Regions from separate parts of the Streptomyces sp. NPDC091682 genome, predicted to be linked through region 3. Evidence: riboswitches for the same ligand, from Rfam matches in the RefSeq annotation. Region 3 holds a riboswitch; each other region holds the start of a gene.
The links. A riboswitch is a leader RNA that binds a small molecule or an ion and turns the genes downstream of it on or off. The one in region 3 is predicted to bind cobalamin.
Positions count from the first base shown of each region.

Region 1: another riboswitch for cobalamin. It lies ahead of ACIQK6_RS04610 (CoA-acylating methylmalonate-semialdehyde dehydrogenase); the one in region 3 lies ahead of ACIQK6_RS13200 (cobalamin biosynthesis protein).
Region 2: another riboswitch for cobalamin. It lies ahead of cobN (cobaltochelatase subunit CobN); the one in region 3 lies ahead of ACIQK6_RS13200 (cobalamin biosynthesis protein).

Region 1 is NZ_JBIVTH010000002.1:38,837-46,484, forward strand. It holds gene aceA (isocitrate lyase) at 32-1,318, opposite strand; gene ACIQK6_RS04605 (short-chain fatty acyl-CoA regulator family protein) at 1,707-3,122, shown strand; cobalamin riboswitch at 3,211-3,396, shown strand; gene ACIQK6_RS04610 (CoA-acylating methylmalonate-semialdehyde dehydrogenase) at 3,601-5,100, shown strand; gene ACIQK6_RS04615 (acyl-CoA dehydrogenase family protein) at 5,097-6,251, shown strand; gene ACIQK6_RS04620 (enoyl-CoA hydratase/isomerase family protein) at 6,248-7,351, shown strand; gene mmsB (3-hydroxyisobutyrate dehydrogenase) at 7,348-7,648, shown strand, end outside.
Region 2 is NZ_JBIVTH010000003.1:230,767-238,414, forward strand. It holds gene ACIQK6_RS09090 (3'-5' exonuclease) at 1-69, opposite strand, end outside; gene ACIQK6_RS09095 (precorrin-2 C(20)-methyltransferase) at 368-1,864, opposite strand; gene ACIQK6_RS09100 (precorrin-8X methylmutase) at 1,861-2,508, opposite strand; gene ACIQK6_RS09105 (cobalamin biosynthesis protein CobG) at 2,505-3,815, opposite strand; cobalamin riboswitch at 4,096-4,258, shown strand; gene cobN (cobaltochelatase subunit CobN) at 4,294-7,648, shown strand, end outside.
Region 3 is NZ_JBIVTH010000005.1:36,342-43,989, forward strand. It holds gene ACIQK6_RS13175 (VOC family protein) at 1-62, shown strand, start outside; gene ACIQK6_RS13180 (hypothetical protein) at 135-1,556, opposite strand; gene ACIQK6_RS13185 (alpha/beta fold hydrolase) at 1,739-2,869, opposite strand; gene ACIQK6_RS13190 (anion permease) at 3,192-4,478, shown strand; gene ACIQK6_RS13195 (hypothetical protein) at 4,521-4,742, shown strand; cobalamin riboswitch at 4,862-5,009, shown strand; gene ACIQK6_RS13200 (cobalamin biosynthesis protein) at 5,045-6,001, shown strand; gene ACIQK6_RS13205 (cobyric acid synthase) at 5,998-7,518, shown strand.

The DNA of each region.
Region 1 (7,648 bases), on a different contig from region 3:
GGAAGGAGGAAGGAGTCGGCGAAGAGAGGGTCTAGTGGAACTGCTCTTCTTCGGTGGATCCGGAGAGCGCGGTCGTGGAGGAGGCCGGGTTGACGGCGGTGGAGACGAGGTCGAAGTAGCCGGTGCCGACCTCGCGCTGGTGCTTGACGGCGGTGAACCCCTGGGCCTGGGCGGCGAACTCGCGCTCCTGGAGGTCGACGTAGGCGGTCATGCCGTGCTCGGCGTAGCCGCGGGCGAGGTCGAACATGCCGTGGTTGAGCGAGTGGAAGCCGGCCAGGGTGATGAACTGGAAGCGGTAGCCCATCGCACCGAGCTCCCGCTGGAACTTGGCGATCTGGTCGTCGTCCAGCGCGGCCTTCCAGTTGAAGGAGGGCGAGCAGTTGTAGGCCAGCATCTGGTCGGGGTACTGGGCGTGGATCGCCTCGGCGAACTCGCGGGCCTGCGCCAGGTCCGGGGTGCCGGTCTCCACCCAGATCAGGTCGGCGTACGGGGCGTAGGCGAGGCCGCGGGCGATGACCGGAGCCATTCCGTTGCGTACGTGGTAGAAGCCCTCGGCGGTGCGCTCACCGGTGCAGAACTCGGCGTCGCGTTCGTCGACGTCGCTGGTCAGGAGGGTGGCGGCGAGGGCGTCCGTGCGGGCGATGATCAGGGTCGGGACATCGGCGATGTCGGCCGCCAGGCGGGCCGCGTTGAGGGTGCGGACGTGCTGCGCGGTCGGGACGAGGACCTTTCCGCCGAGGTGGCCGCACTTCTTCTCGGAGGCCAGCTGGTCCTCGTAGTGGATGCCGGCGGCACCGGCCGCGATCATCGCCTTGGTGAGCTCGAAGGCGTTCAGCGGGCCGCCGAAGCCGGCCTCGGCGTCCGCGACGATCGGTGCGAGCCAGTCCGTGGTGTCGGTGCCGCCCTCGGCGGTGGCGATCTGGTCGGCGCGCAGCAGCGCGTTGTTGATCCGACGCACCACCTGCGGGACCGAGTTGACCGGGTACAGGCTCTGGTCGGGGTAGGTGTGCCCGGCCTGGTTGGCGTCGGCGGCCACCTGCCAGCCGGAGAGGTAGATCGCCTGGAGTCCGGCCCGCACCTGCTGGACCGCCTGGCCGCCGGTGAGCGCGCCGAGGGCGTGGATGTAGTCCTGCTCGTGGAGCTGTCGCCACAGTCGCTCGGCGCCGCGCCGGGCCAGGGTGTGCTCCTCGCGGACGCTGCCCGAGAGCCGCACCACGTCCTCGGCCGTGTAGGTGCGCTCGATGCCCGCCCAGCGGGGGTCGTCGGCCCACCGCTGCCCCAGCTGCTCGGCCGCCGCCGTCGTGTTCGCCTGTGCCATGACCGTCACCGTTTCCATCCGTCGCTTGTCTTGCCAATGGGCCGGGCCGTGGACCCGATGCTTTGGCACTCTGTGCCTGGTGTTGAGCTGCGGCCGCCGAACCCGACCATGGGCCGAAGCTGAGCAATGCTGCCGAGCCGCCGGGGCGAACTGCCTGGATGGCCGAAATCAGGGCGTGAATCGGGCCAGTCGGTTCCCCCCGGCCACCGTGTCCGGCGGGCCGCAGCACCGACTCTGACACTGACACTGAGTGCCATCAAGGACGTACATCTGCCAAGGTCTGCGAATCTTCGGTCCCGAAATTGCCAAGGTTGCGAAGCCCGCTGGTCGCGAAGATCGCCGTATCCTGGCGGCGCGTGTCCGGCTCGGTAGACGGCGAGGGAGTTCGGTGAGCAAGACGTACGCGGGAGCACGACTGAGGCGGCTGCGCGAGGAGCGGCGGATGACCCAGGCCGACCTGGCCCGGGTGCTCGCCATCTCCCCCAGTTACCTCAACCAGATGGAGCACGACTCCCGGCCGCTCACCGTTCCCGTCCTGCTGCGGCTCACCGAGGCCTTCGGGGTGGACCCGGGCTTCTTCTCCGAACGCGACACCAGCCGGCTGGTCGCCGACCTGCGCGAAGCGCTCGCGAACGAGGTGGCCCGCGCCCGCGTATCCCCCTCCGACCTGGCCGAACTGGCCACCCGCATGCCCGCGGTCGCCTCGGTGCTGTTGGACCTGGGCCGGCGCAGCCAGCTCCTGGCCGAGCGCCTCGCCGACGCCGCCGACGGCCGGGACGTGGCCACCGACAGCCCTCGCTCGCCCCACGAGGAGATCCGCGAGTTCTTCTACCGGCGGCAGAACTACCTCCACGACACCGATGTCGCCGCCGAAGACCTGGCCGTCGAGATCGGCATCCGCCCGGGGGACGTCATCCGCGCGCTGACCCGCCGGCTCGGCGACCGGCACGGGATCCGGACGGCCACGGACTCCGACCGGCTGCACCACTACGACCCCGCCGCCCGGGTCCTGCACCTGTCGAACCGGCTCCGGCCGGGACAGCAGGCGTTCCGAATGGCCACCCAGCTGGCGCTGATCGAGTACGGGGACGAGCTGGACCGGCTGGCCGCCGAGGACTTCGAGCCCGGCACCCCCGTCCACGCCCTCGCGCGGATCGGGATCGCCAACCACTTCGCGGGCGCGCTCATCCTCCCGTACCGCGCCTTCCACGCGGCCGCCGAGGAGTTCCGCTACGACATCGAGCGACTCACCGACCACTTCGGGATCGGCTACGAGACGGTCTGCCACCGGCTGAGCACCCTGCAACGGCCCAGGCTGCGCGGGGTGCCCTTCTCCTTCGTCCGAGTGGACCGGGCCGGGAACATGTCCAAGAGGCAGTCCGCGACCGGATTCCACTTCTCCCGCGCGGGCGGCACCTGCCCGCTGTGGAACGTCTACGAGGCCTTCGCCGCGCCCGGCCGCATCCACGTCCAGGTGGCCGCCATGCCCGACGGGCAGCGCTACTTGTGGACCGCCCGGGCCGTCACCCGCCACCGCGGCGGCTGGGGCGAGCCGGGCAAGACCTTCGCGATCGGGCTCGGCTGCGAGATCCGGCACGCCTCGCGGCTCGTGTACGCCGACGGACTCGACCTCGACAACGCGGCGGCCGCCACCCCCATCGGCATGGGTTGCCGCCTCTGCGAACGCCTCGACTGTCCGCAGCGGGCCGTGCCGCCGCTCGGGCGGGCGCTGGCCGTCGACGAGAACAGCAGCACCTTCATCCCGTACCCGGTGACCAGGAACGACGTCCCGGCACGGAACTGAGCGGGCGCCAGGCCCACGGGCGGCACGACAGGTCGGCCGCCGCGGCCGGACGGAAGGCGCGCGGCGGCGGCTCTGGACTTACTAGGACGTCCAACTATATGTTCGTGGCACAAGGTCCGCGGTGCAGGGAAGCCGGTGAGAAACCGGCACGGTCCCGCCACTGTGACCGGGGAGTGTGCTGCCATCCACACGCCACTGACGAGGTCTGTCGGGAAGGCGGGCGGCACGCGGGGATCCGGGAGTCAGGATACCGGCCGCGGATGTTCCGTGTTGTCCACGAGGATGGAGCAGACACGCATGGCACCGGTTTGTACCCACGACCCTGGTGATCCGGCGGAGCGCGCGCACACGTTCGCACGCTCGTAGGTCGTCCCATTCGACCCAGTCCCACGGCCTTCCCCAGCGGCGCACCCGATCGGGTGCCGTCCGCCGGTCGGTCGTGCCATCCCCGGATCCAACCTGACGAGAGCAGGCACCCATGGTCCGTGAACTCACCCATTTCATCGGCGGCAAGCACACCACCGGATCCTCCGGACTCTTCACCGACGTGTACGACCCCAACACCGGCTCCGTCCAGGCCCGCGTCCCGCTCGCGGGGCGGGCCGACACCGAGGCCGCCATCGCGAACGCCGAGGAGGCGCAGGCCGACTGGGGGCAGTGGAACCCGCAGCGCCGCTCGCGCGTCCTGCTGCGCTTCCTCCAGCTGGTCGAGGGCGAACGGGACTCCCTCGCAAGGCTGTTGTCCTGCGAACACGGCAAGACCGTCGCCGACGCCCACGGTGACCTGCAACGCGGTCTGGAGGTGGTCGAGTTCGCCGCCGGCGTCCCGCACCTGCTGAAGGGCGAGTTCACCGACAACGCGGGCACCGGGATCGACGTGCACTCCCTGCGCTCACCGCTCGGCGTGGTCGCCGGGATCACCCCCTTCAACTTCCCCGCGATGATCCCCCTGTGGCAAGCCGCGCCCGCCCTGGCCTGCGGCAACTCCTTCATCCTGAAGCCCTCCGAGCGCGACCCCTCCGTACCGCTGCGCCTCGCCGAACTGTTCCTGGAGGCCGGGCTGCCGCCCGGCGTGCTCAATGTGGTCAACGGCGGCAAGGAAGCCGTCGACACCCTCCTGGAAGACCCGCGCGTGCAAGCCCTCGGCTTCGTCGGCTCCACCCCGATCGCCGCGCACATCTACGCCACCGCCGCGGCCCACGGCAAGCGCGCCCAGTGCTTCGGCGGCGCCAAGAACCACATGATCGTGATGCCCGACGCCGATCTCGACCAGGCCGTGGAGGCCCTCATCGGCGCCGGCTACGGCTCCGCGGGCGAGCGCTGCATGGCCATCGCCGTCGCCGTCCCCGTCGGCGAGGAGACCGCGAACGCCCTGGTCGGAAAGTTGAAGGAACGGATCGCCACCCTGCGGGTGGGCCGCTCCGACGACCCCGAGGCCGATTTCGGGCCGCTGGTCAGCCGGGACGCCCTCGACCGGGTGAACCGCTACGTCGGCATCGGAGCCACCGAAGGCGCCGAACTCGTCGTGGACGGCCGCGGGTTCACCCTGCCCGGACACGAGGACGGCTTCTTCGCCGGCGCCACCCTCTTCGACCGGGTGACCCCGCAGATGCGGATCTACCGCGAGGAGATCTTCGGCCCGGTGCTGTCCGTCGTACGGGCCGCCGATTACGAGGAGGCCCTGCGGCTGCCCACCGAGCACCCGTACGGCAACGGCGTCGCGATCTTCACGCGCGACGGCGACACGGCGCGCGACTTCACCCGCCGGGTGGGCGCCGGCATGGTCGGCGTCAACGTGCCGATCCCGGTCCCCGTGGCGTATCACACCTTCGGCGGCTGGAAGCGGTCCGGCTTCGGCGATCTGAACCAGCACGGCCCCGACTCGATCCGCTTCTACACCCGCACCAAGACCGTCACCTCGCGCTGGCCCTCCGGGGCCAAGGAGGGCGCGAGCTTCACCATCCCGACGATGGGATGAGCCCGGTGACCCTCACCCTCAGCCCCGATCAGCTCGCCCTCGCCGAAGTCACCCTCGACTTCGCCCAGGAGCAGCTCGGCCCGTACGCCGTCACCTGGGACCAGGACAAGCACTTCCCGCTGGACGTGATCCGCAAGGCGGCGGACCTCGGGCTCGGCGGCGTCTACGTCCGCGAGGAGCACGGCGGCAGCGGCCTCAGCCGCAGCGACGGCGTCCTCGTCTTCGAGACCCTCGCCACCGGTTGCCCCTCCATCGCCGGATACCTCTCCATCCACAACATGGTCGCCTGGATGATCGACCGGTACGGGGACGCGGACCAGCGGGCCCGCTGGCTCCCCGACCTGTGCTCCGCCCGGTCGCTGGGCAGCTACTGCCTGACCGAGCCCGGCGCCGGATCCGACGCGGCCCAGCTGCGCACCCGGGCCGAGCGCACCGGCGACGGCTACGTGCTGACCGGGGTCAAGCAGTTCATCTCCGGCGCCGGCGCCTCCGAGGTCTACATCGTCATGGCCCGCACCGGCGGGGAGGGCCCGGGCGGCATCTCCGCGTTCGTCGTCGAACGCGCGGATGCCGGGGTCTCCTTCGGTCCGAACGAGCGCAAGATGGGCTGGAACGCCCAACCCACCCGCCAGGTGGTCCTCGACGGGGTCCGCGTCCCCGCCGATCGGCGGCTCGGCGCCGACGGCGACGGCTTCCGCATCGCCATGAACGGCCTCAACGGCGGTCGCCTCGGCATCGCCGCCTGCTCCCTGGGCGGTGCGCAGAGCGCGCTGGACCGCAGCCTCGCGCACCTGGCCGACCGGGAGGCCTTCGGGGCCCGGCTGCTGGACGCCCAGGCCCTGCAGTTCCGGCTCGCGGACATGGCCACCGAGCTGGCCGCGGCCCGCGCCCTGGTCCGCCAGGCCGCCGACGCGCTGGACCGGGGCGACCCGCTGGCCCCGCAGCTGTGCGCGATGGCCAAGCGGTTCGCCACGGACACCGGCTACGCGGTCGCCGACCGGGCACTCCAACTCCACGGAGGTTACGGCTACTTGAGCGAGTACGGCATCGAGAAGATCGTCCGCGACCTTCGGGTCCACCAGATCCTGGAAGGCACCAACGAGGTCATGCGCATCATCGTCGCCCGCGGGCTCACGGAGGCCCTGCGATGAACCACGGATCCCCCGGGAACCACGACCAGGACCAGGACCAGGGCCACGTGCTCCTGCGGACCGAGGGCCACACCGGCTACCTCACCCTCAACCGCCCCAAGGCCCTGAACGCCCTCACCCACCCCATGGTGCTGCGCATCGACGAGGCGCTCGCCCGCTGGCAGCACGACCCGGACGTCACGGCCGTCGTCATCGAGGGCGCGGGTGAGCGCGGCCTGTGCGCGGGCGGTGACGTCCGCGCGATCTACGAGGACGCCCGCACGGGCGGCAGGGCCTCGGCCGACTTCTGGCGCGACGAGTACCGGCTCAACGCCCGCATCGCCCGCTACCCCAAGCCGTACGTCGCCCTCATGGACGGCATCGTCATGGGTGGCGGCGTCGGGATCTCGGCCCACGGCACCGTACGGATCGTCACCGAACGCTCCCGCGTGGCCATGCCGGAGACGGGCATCGGCTTCGTCCCCGACGTCGGCGGCACGTACCTGCTGGCGCTGGCGCCCGGGGAACTGGGCACCCACCTGGCCCTGACGGGGGCGCCGGTCGGGGCGGCGGACGCACTGCTCTGCGGACTGGCCGATCATTTCGTCCCCTCGGAGCTGCTGCCGCGGCTGGCGGCCGACCTGGCGCGGGCCTCCGTACACGAAGTGCTGGAACGGTACGTCGCTCCGGCTCCCGGTGGCACGCTCGACGGTGACCGCGAGTGGATCGACCACTGCTACGCGGCGGACACGGTGGAGGACATCGTGGAGCGCCTGCTCGACAGCGGCGCCCCGGCGGCGAAGGAGGCCGCAGCCACGCTGCGGGCCAAGTCGCCCACGGCGCTGAAGGTGACCCTGGCCGCCCTGCGCCGGGTGCGCGGGCTCGGCCCGTTGGAGCGGGCGCTGGAGCAGGAGTACCGGATCTCCTGCGCGGCGCTGTCCTCCCCCGATCTGGTGGAGGGGATCCGCGCACAGGTCATCGACAAGGACCGGAGCCCGCGGTGGTCGCCGCCCGCGCTGGCGGAGGTGGGTCCGGCGGACGTGGAACGGTACTTCGCCCCGCTCGGCGCGCACGAACTGGCCCTGACCCGTACGGATTCGACTCAGGAGGTGCCCTGGTGAGCAGGACCGTGGCGTTCGTCGGACTGGGCCACATGGGTGGCCCGATGGCGGCCAACCTGGTGAAGGCCGGACATCGTGTCCTCGGCTTCGACCTGGTGCCGGAGCTGCTGGCCAGCGCCGCCGCGACGGGGGTGGAGCCGGCGGTGTCGGCCGCCTCGGCGGCCGCCGCGGCCGACGTGGTGATCACCATGCTGCCGGCGGGCGCGCACGTCCTCGCCCTGTACGGGGAGGGCGGGCTGCTGGCCGCCGCGCGGCCCGGCACCCTCTTCGTCGACTGCTCGACCATCGACGTGGCCG
Region 2 (7,648 bases), on a different contig from region 3:
GTCGCCAGCCCAACAGGTGGCTTCGACGTCCACAACGTTCAGGAGGCGCTCTGTCCCGGTGCTGTCCATGAGGGAACGGTAGGGAGGAACGGCAGCCGGAGCACCTGGTTTGCCTGCTGGGGCCGACAGAACACCGCACCGCACCGGATGAGGCGGGGGAGAATCCACCAGCCTCAACGGGCTGCGACCGGCACCGCACACCTGAACCGGTGACCCGCGAAGTCCGGGGCTAGGACGTCCCCTTCGGATCCGGCCGGGGACGCCCTGAGGACGGCTGCGTCCGCAGGTGGCGTACCGCGGGACGGGCGGAGGCCCGGTGCGCTGGTCGCACCGGGCCTCCGCCCGTCCACCGCTGCGCCTCGCCCGGTCACGGGTAGCGGCGCGGCGTCCAGGTGATCCTCGACCCGTCGGCCCGCTCGGTGACCTGCGTCTGCGAAGACCCGATCAGCAGGATCGTGCGCATGTCGACCTCGGACGGCTCCAGTTCGGCGAGCGCTACGATCCGTACCGACTGCTCGGGGCCGCCCACGTCGCGCGCGACGACCACCGGGGTGGTGGGCGAGCGCAGTTCCAGCAGCAGTTCGCGGGCCTGGGCCACCTGCCAGGTCCGGCTGCGCGAGCCGGGGTTGTAGAGGGCGAGCACCAGGTCGGCCGTGGCGGCCGCGCGCAGCCGCTCCGCGATGACCTCCCAGGGCTTGAGCCGGTCCGAGAGCGAGATGGTGGCGTAGTCGTGGCCGAGCGGGGCGCCGGCCGCGGCGGCCGCCGCGTTGGCCGCGGTCACCCCCGGCAGGACCCGTACCGGCACGTCCTCGTACTCCGCCTGCCCGGCCACCTCCAGGACCGCCGTGGCCATGGCGAAGACACCGGGGTCGCCGCCGGAGACCACGGCCACCCGCTTGCCGCGCCGGGCGAGGTCGAGGGCGAACTCGGCGCGCTCCGACTCCACCTTGTTGTCGGAGCCGTGCCGGACCTGACCCGGCTTGACGGGCACCCGGTCCAGGTAGGTGGTGTAGCCGACCAGCACCTCGGCGTCGGCGAGCGCGCGCCGCGTCTGCGGGGTGAGCCACAGCGGGCCGGCCGGGCCGGTGCCCACGACGACGACCTCGCCGGGGCCGGACGGCACGCTGCCCGGGTTGCCGATGCGGCTGGGGACCACGGCGACGGCGAAGTACGGCACGCCGTCGGCGTCGGTGTCGGCGAGGAGGCCGGTGCGCTCGCCCGCCATGGTGGCCCGCTCGACGTAGCGGGCCTCGGCGAGCCGGCCGCTGCTCTCCATCGCGCCGCGCACGGCCGGGAAGGTCCGGCCGAGCTTCATCACGACCGCCGAGTCGGTGGCGGCGAGGCGGGCGGTGAGCTCTTCCTCGGGCAGGGTGCCGGGGAGGATGGTCAGCACCTCCTCGCCCTCCACGAGCGGGGTGCCGAGCCGGGCGGCGGCGGCGCTCACGGAGGTGACGCCGGGGATGACCTCGGTCTCGTAGCGGTCCGCGAGCCGCTTGTGCATGTGCATGTACGAGCTGTAGAAGAGCGGGTCGCCCTCCGCGAGCACGGCGACGGTCCGGCCGGCGTCCAGGTGCGCGGCCAGGCGGGCCGCGGCGGCCTCGTAGAACTCCTCCATCGCGCCCTGGTAGCCGCCGGGGTGGTCGGTGGTTTCGGTGGTGACCGGGTAGACCAGCGGTTCCTCGACGTGTTCGGCGCGCAGGTGCTTCGCCGCGATCGAGCGGGCGATGGAACGGCCGTGGCGGGCGCTGTGGTAGGCCACGACATCGGCCTCGGCGATCACCTCGACGGCGCGCAGGGTCATCAGCGACGGGTCGCCGGGGCCGAGTCCGACCCCGTACAGCCGGCCCTTGGCGATGTCGCTCATTCGGCCACGCTCGCAATGGCGTTGACGGCGGCCGCGGCCATCGCACTGCCGCCGCGCCGGCCGCGCACGATCAGGTGGTCGAGCCCCGAGGGGTGGGCGGCGAGGGCGTCTTTGGACTCGGCGGCGCCGATGAAGCCGACGGGGACGCCGATGACGGCGGCGGGGCGCGGGGCGCCCTCCTCGATCATCTCCAGCAGTCGGAACAGCGCGGTCGGCGCATTGCCGACGGCGATGACCGAACCCTCCAGCAGGCCGCGGTCGCGCCAGACCTCCAGGGCGGCGGCGCTGCGCGTGGTGCCCATCTTGGCGGCGAGCTCCGGTACGGCCGGGTCGGAGAGCGTGCAGATCACGTCGTTGTCGGCGGGCAGGCGCTTGCGGGTGACACCGCTGGCGACCATCTGGACGTCGCACAGGATCGGCGCGCCCACCTCCAGCGCCGCGCGGGCGCGCAGCACGACCTCGGGGGTGTACCCGAGGTCCTGCGGGAGGTCGGTCATCCCGCAGGCGTGGATCATGCGCACCGCGACCTGGGCAACCGTGTCGGGCAGCCCGGAGAGGTCCGCCTCGGCGCGGATCGTGGCAAAGGACTGGCGGTAGATGGCCGCGCCGTCCTTCTCGTACTCAAACACGGTGTACTCGCTCATTTCTTCACTACGTCGGGGTCGGTGCGGGCGTCCGCGAGTGCCGCGGCAAGATCACAGGGCCGTACGTCCTCGTGTTCGGGGCGGCCGGGCGCGGCGAGCCGGTATCCGGAGCCGGTGGCCACCAGGTCCACCCAGGCGGTGCCGCGCGGATGCCCGCAGCGGCGCTCGCAGCCGGACCAGTGCACGGGCAGCGGACCGCGCGCCCGGTCGGCGACGGCCCGCGCGTCGGCGCGCACGTCCGCGCGGGACTTCGCACAACCGGGCCGGCCGGTACAGGCGGTGACGGACTCCCAGGCGCTGTCGGGGGTGATGACCAGCCCGGCGTCCTCGATGCGGGCGGCGCCGTCGGCACGGGCCCCGGGCACGATGACGCTGCGCCACGGGGTGACGCGCAGTTGGCCGCTCCCCCCGTCCGCGACCTGCGCCAGGAGGCGCCACTGCGCGGTGTCGAGCCGGCCGAGCGGGGGCAGTACGCACAGGGTGGCGCCGTCGTGCCCGCCGGCGCCGGACGGCCGGGGCGGCGCGGCGTACGGCCAGTCCACGGCGCCGACCGGCGTCGCGGCGATCCCGGCGGTATCGAGGCGCCGTGCGAACTCGGTTGCTTTCAGGGCGTGTTCGGCGGGCAGTTCGGAGACCCGCCAGGCCTGGGTACCGGCCGCGGCGGCGGCGTCGAGGAAGTACCGGGCGGCCGCAAGTGCCGCCCCGGGGGTGTCCCGGCCGGCGAGCTCCACGGCGTCGGGGGTCCGGCCGAGCCTGACCAGCGCCCGGTCGTCGGGGCGGCCGAGGACGGTCACGTCGGGGCCGAGCGCGGCCACGTCGCCGCGCCCGTCGTCGAAGGCGAACAGGAAGCGTCCGGACAGCGCGGCCGCCCAGGGGCTCGCACACAGCAGCCGGTCGAACTCCATGGCCCGGGCCAGCGCGTCGGGCCGGTCCAGGCCCTCCGGGCCCTCCGGCCCGTCCAGGCCGGACAGGGGCGTCGCCACGATGTTCCGTACCCGCTCGTGGCTCGGCGCGGGGAGCAGCCCGGCCCCGTCCAGCAGCTCCGCGAGCCCGCCGCCGCACCCGTCGGCCAGTCCGCGCAGCTGCACGTTGCCGCGCGAGGTCAGCTCCAGGTGCCCGTCCCCGAACCGGTCGGCGGCGAGCGCCAGCGCCGACGCCTGCTCCACGGTGAGCAGCCCGCCCGGCAGCCGGACCCGCGCCAGGAACCCGTCGTCCGCCGCGTGCAGCCGCAGCGCGCCCGGGCAGGCGTCACCACGCTCCCGTATGACGGGTTCGTCCCGCGATGCGGCTGAAGGGGGCTGGGGCATGGCCGCGAGCATACCCACGATTGGGTCCCCCCGACCTGTGTCCGTCACCACCCCCACCAGCGACATTCGCCCCCAGCACCGCCCAAGCCACCCTTCTGGCCCACCCGGCCCTGCCCGGCGCTGCCCACCCGGCCCTGCCCGGCCCGTCCGGCGCCACCCGGCCCGTTCAGCCCCGCCGGAGTTTGAGGCGCGGGGTCCGGGGCAGAGCCCCGGCAACGGCGCCGCACCCGCAACCAGCGGGGGCTCACCCCACCCGCCATCCCGGCGGCAGCCACCCGCCCCTAAGATGACCTTCCGGCGGACCACACGGTCCGCCGTCGCCGAGGACGGCGACATGGGAGGAAGCCCGGTGCGATTCCGGCGCGGTCCCGCCACTGTGAACCCCGCGGAGCGATCCGGCGACCGGGGTGAGTCAGGAACTCCCGCTGTCCTCAACACTGCCCGGGGCGCGGAAACCCCGAGGAAGGCCTGCCGCCGCATGATCCTGCTGCTGTCGACGTCCGACACCGATCTGCTCAGCGCCCGCGCGGCGAACACGGCGGACGGACCCGTCCCGTACCGGTTCGCGAACCCCTCCCGTCTCCCCCTCGACGACCTCCCCGGCCTCCTCGACGGGGCCGACCTGGTCGTCGTACGCCTCCTCGGCGGCCTCCGCGCCTGGCAGGACGGCCTCGACCTGCTCCTCGCCCCCGACCAGACCCGTCCGGTCGTGGTCCTGACCGGCGAGCAGGCCCCGGACGCCCAGCTCATGGAGGCCTCCACGGTCCCCATCGGCATCGCGGCCGAGGCGCACGGCTACCTCGCCCACGGCGGCCCGGCCAACCTGGAGCAGCTGGCCCGCTTCCTGTCCGACACGGTGCTGCTGACCGGCCACGGCTTCGAGCCCCCCGCCGCCGCGCCCACCTGGGGCCCGCTGGAGCGCACGCCCGGGACCACCACGGGCCCGCGGGTCGCCGTGCTGTACTACCGCGCCCACCAGATGAGCGGGAACACTTCCTTCGTGCACGCCCTGTGCGACGCGATCGAGGCCCACGACGCCCGGGCGCTGCCCCTGTACGTGTCCTCCCTGCGCTCCCCCGAGCCGGAGCTGATCGCCGCGCTGGAGTCGGCCGACGCGGTCGTCACCACCGTCCTCGCGGCCGGCGGCACCAAGCCCGCCACCGCCTCGGCGGGCGGCGACGACGAGTCCTGGGACGCGGGCGCGCTCGCCGGCCTCGGAGTGCCGATCCTGCAGGCCCTGTGCCTGACCGGGTCGCGCTCCGCCTGGGAGGAGAACGACGAGGGCCTGTCCCCGCTGGACGCCGCCACGCAGGTCGCGGTGCCCGAGTTCGACGGCCGTCTGATCACCGTCCCGTTCTCCTTCAAGGAGCTCGACGACGACGGCCTGCCCGCCTACGTGGCCGACCCCGAGCGGGCCGCCCGGGTCGCGGGCATCGCCGTGCGCCACGCCCGCCTGCGGCACATCGAACGCCGCGACAAGAAGGTCGCGCTGGTCCTCTCCGCGTACCCGACCAAGCACTCCCGCATCGGCAACGCGGTCGGCCTGGACACCCCGGCCAGCGCCGTGGAGCTGCTGCGCACCCTCATCGCCGGCGGTTACGACTTCGGGCCGACCGAGGAGATCCCGGGCCTGGTCTCGGGCGACGGCGACGAGCTGATCCGCGCCCTGATCGAGGCCGGCGGCCACGACCAGGACTGGCTGACCGAGGAGCAGCTGGCCCGCAACCCGGTCCGGATCCCGGCCGCCGACTACAAGCGCTGGTTCGCCGAGCTCCCGGCCGAGCTGCGCGACAGCGTCACCGAGCACTGGGGCGAGGCCCCGGGCAACATGTTCGTGGACCGCTCCGCGAACCCGGAGGGTGACATCGTGCTCGCGGCGCTGCGCCGCGGGAACCTCCTCATCCTGATCCAGCCGCCGCGCGGCTTCGGCGAGAACCCGATCGCGATCTACCACGACCCGGACCTGCCGCCCTCGCACCACTACCTGGCGGCGTACCGGTGGATCCAGGCGCGCGCCGAGGACGGCGGCTTCGGCGCCGACGCGATGATCCACCTGGGCAAGCACGGCAACCTGGAGTGGCTGCCGGGCAAGAACGCGGGCCTGTCCGCCGCGTGCGCGCCGGACGCCGCCCTCGGCGACCTGCCCCTCATCTACCCGTTCCTGGTCAACGACCCGGGCGAGGGCACGCAGGCCAAGCGCCGCGTGCACGCCACGCTGGTCGACCACCTGGTGCCGCCGATGGCGCGCGCGGAGTCGTACGGCGACATCGCGCGCCTGGAGCAGCACCTGGACGAGTACGCGCAGATCTCCGCGATGGACCCGGCGAAGCTGCCGGCCATCCGCGCCCAGATCTGGACCCTGATCCAGGCCGCGAAGCTCCACCACGACCTGGGTCTGGAGGAGCGTCCGGACGACGACGGCTTCGACGACTTCCTGCTGCACGTCGACGGTTGGCTGTGCGAGGTCAAGGACGCCCAGATCCGTGACGGTCTGCACGTGCTCGGCGGCGCGCCGACCGGAGAGGCCCGGGTCAACCTGGTCCTCGCGATCCTGCGCGCCCGGCAGATCTGGGGCGGTACGACGGCCCTTCCGGGTCTGCGCGAGGCGCTCGGCCTGGACGAGTCCAAGGCCACCCGCACCTCGGCGGACGAGGTCGAGGCGCAGGCCCGCGCCCTGGTCCAGGCGATGGAGGACGCGAACTGGTCCCTGGACGCCGTGTCGACGGTCGCGGCGGACCACCCGGCGGACGTCGCGGCGGTCCTGTCCTTCGCGGCCCGCGAGGTGGTCCCGCGCCTGGCCGGGACCACGGACGAGATCGCCCATGTGGTCGCGGCCCTGGACGGCCGTTTCGTCCCGGCGGGCCCCTCGGGTTCGCCGCTGCGCGGCCTGGTGAACGTCCTGCCGACCGGCCGCAACTTCTACTCGGTCGACCCGAAGGCCGTCCCCTCCCGCCTGGCGTGGGAGACGGGCCAGGCCCTGGCAGATTCCCTCCTGAGCCGCTACCGCACCGACAACGGCGAGTGGCCGGCCTCGGTCGGTCTGTCCCTGTGGGGCACGAGCGCGATGCGCACCTCCGGCGACGACGTCGCCGAGGCCCTCTCCCTGCTGGGCGTCCGCCCGGTCTGGGACGAGGCCTCGCGCCGCGTCACCGGCCTGGAGCCGATCCCGCTCGATGAGCTCGGCCGCCCGCGCATCGACGTGACGCTGCGCATCTCGGGCTTCTTCCGGGACGCGTTCCCGCACGTCATCGGCCTGCTGGACGACGCGGTGCGGCTCGCGGCGTCCCTGGACGAGCCCGCCGACCAGAACTTCGTCCGGGCCCACGCCCAGGCGGACCTGGCCGAGCACGGTGACGAGCGCCGCGCGACGACCCGTATCTTCGGCTCGCGCCCGGGCACATACGGGGCCGGCATCCTGCAGCTGATCGACTCCCGCGACTGGCGTACGGACGCCGACCTCGCGGAGGTCTACACGGTGTGGGGCGGCTACGCGTACGGCCGGGGCCTGGAGGGCCGCCCCGCCCGGGACGAGATGGAGACGGCCTACAAGCGGATCACGGTCGCGGCGAAGAACACGGACACCCGCGAGCACGACATCGCGGACTCGGACGACTACTTCCAGTACCACGGCGGCATGGTGGCCACGGTCCGCGCCCTGCGCGGCACCGCCCCCGAGGCCTACATCGGTGACTCCACCCGCCCGGAGACGGTCAAGACCCGCACCCTGGTCGAGGAGACCAGCCGCGTCTTCCGTGCCCGCGTCGTGAACCCCAAGTGGATCGAGGCGATGCGCCGCCACGGCTACAAGGGCGCCTTCGAGCTCGCGGCGACGG
Region 3 (7,648 bases):
ACATGGCCCGCGACGCCGAGGGCAACGTCTGGAGCTTCGGGACGTACGCGCCGCAGGTCTGACCCCGCCGGCACGCCCGTCCCCGCCCTCGTTCTCCTACGGAGTCACTCGCTACGGGGTCACTCGCTACGGAGTCACTCGCCGCCGGTGTGGACCTGGAAGGCGGCCCGGCGGACCGCCTTGGCCAGCGTCGGGTCGGGGTGGGCCGCGGCGAGCGCGACCAGCACCTGCACCGTGCGCGGATGGCCGACCGCACGGACCTCGTCCAGCAGCCGGGGGACGGTGGTCCGGACGGCGGAGTCGAGGTGGCGCGCCAGCAGCTCGGCCTCGCCGTGGTCGGCGATGGCGGCGGCGGTGTCCACCCAGAGCCAGGTCGACTCCTCGGCGGTGAGGACGTCCTGCGCCTCGTCGGGGTCGATCCCGTCGTGCTCGGCGAGCCAGAGCAGGGCGTAGGGGCGCAGGGCGGGCTCGCGCACGGTGGCGCGCACCTCGGGTTCGGCGGGGGCGCCGACCACGCGCAGCGCCTCGAAGGCGAGGCCGCGCAACAGGGCGTCCTCGCCCCGGGCGGCCTGCAGCAGCTCGGCCACGGCGTGGCCGACGGGCCGGGCGGCGAGCCAGGCCCGGTACTCGGCGCGGGCCGGGCCGGGGGTGAGCCGCGCGCAGCCGTGCAGCATGGCGGCGGCGGACTGCTCGATGTTCCCGGCGGGGCTCTGCGCCGCGACGCAGATCTGCTCCAGCTTGACCCAGACGGCCCAGCTGCCGAGCGGGGTGAGCGCGGCCCGGGCGGGGCCGAGGGTGACGGCGTCCACGGCGGCGAGGCCGCCGAGCGCCCAGCGCAGCAGCCGGGCGAGCGGGACGGGCCGGGCCTCGGCGGAGCCGGCGGACGTCAGCGCCACCGCGGGCTCGACCTCGTACGGGATCTCGCACCGCTCGTCGCGCAGTTCGGTGACGCGCTGCCCGAGCAGGTCGAGCAGGTCCGGGACGGTCACCGGGCCGGCGGACAGCTGCAGCAGGGAGAGGAGTTGGGGCATCGCCTCGACGACCTCGGCGACGGCCGAGGGGGCGATGTCGGCGGGTGCGGGATGGACCAGCGACCAGGCGTCGAAGAGGGCGACCCAGCCGCGCAGTACGGCGGTGTCGTCGCGGTCCCAGGCGCGCAGCCGCCAGCCGGGCCGGGCGTGGCCGCCGTGCACCTCGACCAGTCCGGCGAGCCGTGCGCGGTCCCAGCCGACCTGGATCTGGCCGTGCGTCAGCCCCAGTTCCGCAGCGGCGCGTTCGACGTCGGCGGCGGGCAGGGCGCCCGTGGGAGCGGGCCGGCCGCCGTCTCCGGCCCCGAGGTTGCGCTCGGCCCAGCGGGTCAGGCGCACGGCGTCGGCGAGCGAGGCCCGGGCCCGGTTCGCGAGGTCGGCCGTGGCGGGCGTACCCGCCGGGGGCCTGGGCGCGGGCCGGGTGCGTCGGTCGGTCACCGCCTTGCGGGCCGCGGCGACGGAACGCGGCGAGACGAGTCGGAGTCTGGAGTCGCGAGCCAACTGCTCATCAGGCTTTCGGGACGTCACGGAAGCAGTCTCGCCCGTCACTGGCCGAAAGCCCAAACGGAACCCTTGGTTGCCGCCGTTCACCGCAGTGCAGACCGGGACAAGCCGCCCGCGGGGCCCTGTCCGTCACAGGGCCTTCACATGACCGCCCCTCACCCGGCCCTTCGTACGGCACTTCGCGCGGCCGATCGTGCACGGGCCCTTCACATGAGGGGGGTGAGGAAGCGGCGCAGGGCCTCCTCGTAGCCGGCCGGGTCGGCGTTCCACATCGCGCCGTGCCCGGCCGCGCTCACGGTGTGCAGCGCGACGAGGTCCGGGCGGGCCGCGGCGAGCCTGCGCGAGGGCCCCCAGGGGGCGAGCGCGTCGTCCGGGCCGTGGAAGATCAGTACGGGGACGCGCAGCGCGCCGGGGTCGGCGCCCGCGGGCCGGCGGTCGGCACGCAGGCCCGTGAGGCCTTCGGCGGCCCGGACGGCCAGCGGCAGCACCACGCCGGGGACGCCGCGCGCCGCGGCGAGCCCGCGCAGGGTGGTGTGCCAGTCGAGTACCGGGGAGTCCAGGACCAGCCCGGAGATCCGGTGGGCGAGCGGCGAGCGCTCGAAGGCGTGCAGGGCCATGGTGGCGCCGGTGGACCAGCCGTACAGGACCACGCGGCGGGCTCCGTAGCGCAGGGCGTAGCGGATGGCGGCATCCAGGTCGCGCCATTCCGATTCGCCGAGGTGGCCGAGACCGTCCGGGGAGGAGGGGGCGCCCAGGTCGCCCCGGTAGCCGAGGTCCAGGACGGGGAGCTGGTGGCGGTTGAGGAAGGGCATGACCACCATCGGGTGCTCCCGGCTGCTGCCGAGCCCGTGCACGGCGATCACCCAGGTGTCCCGGGCGGCGGGCACGAACCAGGCGGGCAGGGCGCCGAGCTCCCCGGGGACGTCCACGTCGGCGTGGTCGAGCCCGAGGGCGGTGCGCGGGTTGCCGACGTACACCTGGGGGGTGAGGGAGACCCGGGTGCCGGGGTCGAGGGTGCCGTGGGTGACGGAGACGAGCTGCCGCACGACGGCGTCGGGGCCGGGGTCGGCGTCCGGGACCACGGGCCCGACGACGGCGTGCACGCCGGGTGCGACCAGGCCGTACGTGCCGGGGCGCAGGGAGGCGAGCGAGCGGGTCAGTGTGATCCGACCGTCAGCGGTGGAGTGGACGCTGAGCTTCGGCCCGCCGGGGAGCGGGCGCCCCGGTTCGGGCCGCAGGGTCGCGTCGGCGGCGTGCCGGGCGACGGCGACGGCGGCCGCGCCCGCACCGAGGAGGGTCGTCGTGACGGCCGCAGCCGTCGCTGTCGCGGTACGCACTGCTCCAGTGTCGGGTCGGGGCCTCGGGCGGGCCACCGGAGCGGATCCTTCCGCGACGGGTACAGGGACGCGCGCGGAGGGGGTGATCTAGGTCTCATTCGAGGCCCGGGGAGCGGGGTCGCGCGCACGGCGAACCCTCTGCGGAGGGGTTCATTCACCCGGCTTTGACGTGCATTAATGGTGCTATCACTGTAAGAATCAGGACGAATGGCCCGATCGCACCCCGGGCCAGTACACCGCTCCGCCCAAGTCAGTTCATCTTCTGTTCACTCAGGTTGCCTACGGTCGCCGAGCCACTGACGTCAAACAGAAGCCTGGGTAAATGGAGCACATAACGCTTCTCCTCGGGATCGTGATCATTACCGCTCTCGTGTTCGACTTCACGAACGGTTTCCACGACACAGCCAACGCGATGGCTACCACCATCTCGACCGGCGCCCTCAAGCCCAAGACGGCGGTGGCCATGTCCGCCGTGCTCAACCTCGTCGGCGCGTTCATGTCCGTGGAGGTCGCCAAGACGATCTCCAAGGGGCTCGTCAACGAGGAGGGCATCCAGCCAGAGGTGATCTTCGCCGCCCTGGTCGGAGCGATCCTCTGGAACCTCGTCACCTGGCTGGTCGGTCTTCCCTCCAGCTCCTCGCACGCCCTGATGGGTGGCCTCATCGGTGCCGCGGTCGCCTCCGCCGGCATCGGCGCGGTCAACGGCAGCGTCGTCATCACCAAGGTCCTCATCCCCGCGATCGCCGCCCCGCTGGTGGCCGGCATCGCCGCGTACCTGGCCGCCAAGGTCACGTACAAGCTGGGGAACAAGGTCGGCGAGAAGACCTCCGCCAAGGGATACCGCGCCGGCCAGATCGCCTCGGCCGGTCTCGTCTCCCTCGCGCACGGCACCAACGACGCGCAGAAGACGATGGGCATCATCACCCTGGCCCTCATCGCCGGCGGCGCGATCGCGCCCGACGCGAACCCGCCGGTCTGGGTCATCGTCTCCGCCGGTATGGCCATCGCGATGGGCACCTACCTGGGCGGCTGGCGCATCATCCGCACCATGGGCAGCGGCCTGACCGACCTGCACCCGCAGCAGGGCTTCGCCGCCCAGACCTCGGCCGCGTCCGTCATCCTCGCCTCCTCGAACCTGGGCTTCTCGCTCTCCACCACCCACTCGTGCTCCGGTGCGGTCATGGGTGCGGGCCTGGGCCGCAAGGGCGGTGTGGTCCGCTGGTCCACCGCGACCCGCATGTTCGTCGCCTGGGGCCTGACCCTGCCGGCCGCCGCGCTGGTCTCGGCCGGTGCCGAGCTGGTCATGCGCATCGGTGACGTCGGCATCGCCGCGGTCACGGTCTTCCTGGTCGGCTCCTGCCTGGCCATCTGGCTCATCTCGCGCCGCCAGGTCGTCGACCACAACAACGTCAACGAGGTGGAGCAGGCCCGCGCCGAGGAGCCGGGTGTCGTCACCACGGCGATCGCCGCGGTCACCGTCCCGCCGACCGTCGCCGCCGCCGGCACCACCACCGCCGCGGCAACGACCGCCGAGGTCACGGACGAAGCCCTCAAGGCCACCATCCCGGCCGCGACGCAGACCCCGGCGGCTCCGGCCGCCGCGGTCTGACCGAGACAGAGACACAGACCCGGACATTCAGAAAGCGGCAGTATGAAGATCGACTGGGAAGCGCTCGGCTCCGTCTTCGGGGTCAGCCTCTTCGCCACCGTCGCCCTCGTGACCCTCTTCACCCTGGGCCTGGTGGGCCTGTCCAAGCACGAGACCGCCACCGAGCAGGGCGGCACCGCCACCCTCGCCCGCAGCGGCGCGTACGCCTGCTTCGCCGTCATCGCGGCGGCCGTGGGCTACGGGATCTACCTGATCGTCGCCTGATCCGCCGCCCCGCGGCCGACCGGGCGTGAAGGCTCCCTCCGGGTTTGTCCCGGAGGGAGCTTTTCGCATCCCGTGCCCCTGCCGCGCCGCAGGTCAACGGCGAGTTGACGGGCCTTCGACGTGCGTGGTGGACTGCCGGAGCCAATACGGCGGCATGGAGAGGAAGTCCGGTGCGAATCCGGCGCGGTCCCGCCACTGTCACCGGAACCGCACGCCGTGCGTGCGTCCCGGGAGCCAGGAACTCTCGCCGCCGGACACGTCGAACCAGGGCGCGGACCCTGAGTGAGGACATACCTGCCACCATGCGTGCCGATCGCGTCTTTGCGTACGGCGCCACGGCGGGCCTGATCGGCGACCGGATCCTCGGGGATCCGCGCCGAGGGCACCCCGTGGCCGCCTTCGGACGGGCCGCCACCGCCGTCGAACGCTCCCTGTGGCGCGACGACCGCGCCCGGGGCCTCCTGCACACCCTGGTGTGCGCCGGGGGCGCGGCCGCCGTCGGAGTGCTGGGCGCCCGAGCCGTGCGCTCCCGGCCCGCGGCCGCCCGTATCGCCCTGACCGCCGCCGCCACCTGGGCCGTCGTGGGCGGCACCTCCCTGGGCCGGGAGGCCCGCGCCATCGGCGGCGCGCTCGCCGCCGGGGACGCCGAGGTGGCCCGGGAGCGGCTGCCCCACCTGTGCGGACGCGACCCGCAGGCCCTGGACGGGCAGCAGATGGCCCGCGCCGTCGTGGAGTCCGTCGCCGAGAACACCTCCGACGCGGTGGTCGGCGCCCTCGTGTGGGGCGCCGTCGCCGGAGTCCCCGGACTGCTGGCCTTCCGCGCCGTGAACACCCTGGACGCGATGGTCGGCCACAAGTCCCCCCGCTACCTGCGCTACGGCTGGGCCTCCGCCCGGCTCGACGACCTGGCCGGCTGGCCGGGAGCCCGGCTGACGGCGGTCGCCGCCGTACTGGCCGGCCCCGACCGGCGGGGCGCCGTACGGGCCTGGCGCGCGGACGCCGCCGCGCACCCGAGCCCGAACGCTGGACCCGTCGAGGCCTCCTTCGCCGGGGCGCTGGGCGTCAGACTGGGCGGCACCCTCGCGTACGGCGGCCGGGTCGAGCACCGGGCCGTACTGAACGGCGGGGCGGGGCGGCCGGTGGAGGTCGCGGACATCGAGCGTGCGGTACGGCTGTCGCGGCAGGTGACCTGGCTGGCCCTCGGCGCCTGCGTGGCCGCCCGGCTGCTCGTGACACGAGTACGAGGGGGACGCGCATGAGCGGCGCGAAGCGCGGCGGCGGTCTGCTGGTCGCGGGCACCACGTCGGACGCGGGCAAGAGCGTGGTCACGGCGGGCATCTGCCGCTGGCTGGCCAGACAGGGCGTGAAGGTCGCGCCCTTCAAGGCGCAGAACATGTCGCTGAACTCCTTCGTGACGCTGGAGGGCGCCGAGATCGGGCGCGCCCAGGCGATGCAGGCCCAGGCGGCCCGCGTGGAGCCGACGGCACTGATGAACCCGGTGCTGCTCAAGCCGGGCAGCGACCGCAGCAGTCAAGTGGTGCTGCTGGGCAAGCCGGTGGGCGAGATGAGCGCCCGCGGCTACCACGGCGGGCGCCAGGAGCAGCTGCTCGGCATCGTCACGGACTGCCTGGAGCAGTTGCGGGGCACGTATGACGCCGTGATCTGCGAGGGGGCGGGAAGCCCGGCCGAGATCAACCTGCGCCGGACCGACATCGTGAACATGGGGATCGCGCGGGCCGCGCGGTTCCCGGTGGTCGTGGTCGGGGACATCGACCGCGGCGGCGTCTTCGCGTCCTTCTTCGGGACGACGGCGCTGCTCTCCCCCGAGGACCAGTCCTTGATCGCCGGCTACGTGGTCAACAAGTTCCGCGGCGACGTGTCGCTGCTGGAGCCCGGCATGGAGATGCTCCGCGGCCTGACGGGCCGGGCCACGTACGGGGTGCTGCCGTTCCAGCACGGCCTGGGCATCGACGAGGAGGACGGCCTGCGGGTCTCCCTGCGCGGAGCGGTGCGCGAGTCCGTGGTCGCGCCCCCGGTGGGCGAGGACGTGCTGCGGGTCGCCGTGTGCGCGGTGCCGCTGATGTCGAACTTCACGGACGTCGACGCGCTCGCGGCGGAGCCGGGGGTCGTCGTGCGGTTCGTGGACCGGGCCGAGGAACTGGCCGACGCGGACCTGGTCGTCGTACCCGGCACCCGGGGCACGGTGAAGGCCCTCCAGTGGCTGCGCGAGCGCGGGCTCGCGGACGCGCTGCTGCGGCGGGCCGCCGAGGGGCGGCCGGTGCTGGGCATCTGCGGCGGGTTCCAGGCGCTGGGCGAGCGGATCTCGGACGAGGTCGAATCGAAGGCGGGCGAGGTCGACGGCCTCGGCCTGCTCCCCGTACGGGTCCGCTTCGAGCGGGAGAAGACCCTGGCCCGCCCCGTGGGCTCGGCGCTGGGCGAGGAGGTCGCGGGCTACGAGATCCACCACGGCGTGGCCGAGGTGCTGGGCGGCGAGGCCTTCCTGGACGGCTGCCGGGTCGGGTCGGTGTGGGGCACCCACTGGCACGGCTCGCTGGAGTCGGACGGCTTCCGCCGGGCGTTCCTGCGGGAGGTGGCCGCGGCCGCCGGCCGCCGTTTCGTCCCGGCGCCGGACACCTCGTTCGCCGCGCTGCGGGAGGAGCAGCTGGACCTGCTGGGCGACCTGATCGAGCAGCACGCGGACACCGTTGCGCTGCTTCGGCTGATCGAGGGCGGCGCCCCGGCAGGACTCCCCTTCCTCCCGCCGGGCGCGCCGTGACGGGCGCCCGGGCCCTGCGGGGCTCTCCCCCGCCCCGTCCCTTCCCGGAACGGGGCTCCGCCCAGACCCGCGCATTCCCACCGCACCGGGCGCACGGCACCAGCCGAATCAAGCCCCGCCGGCGATTGAG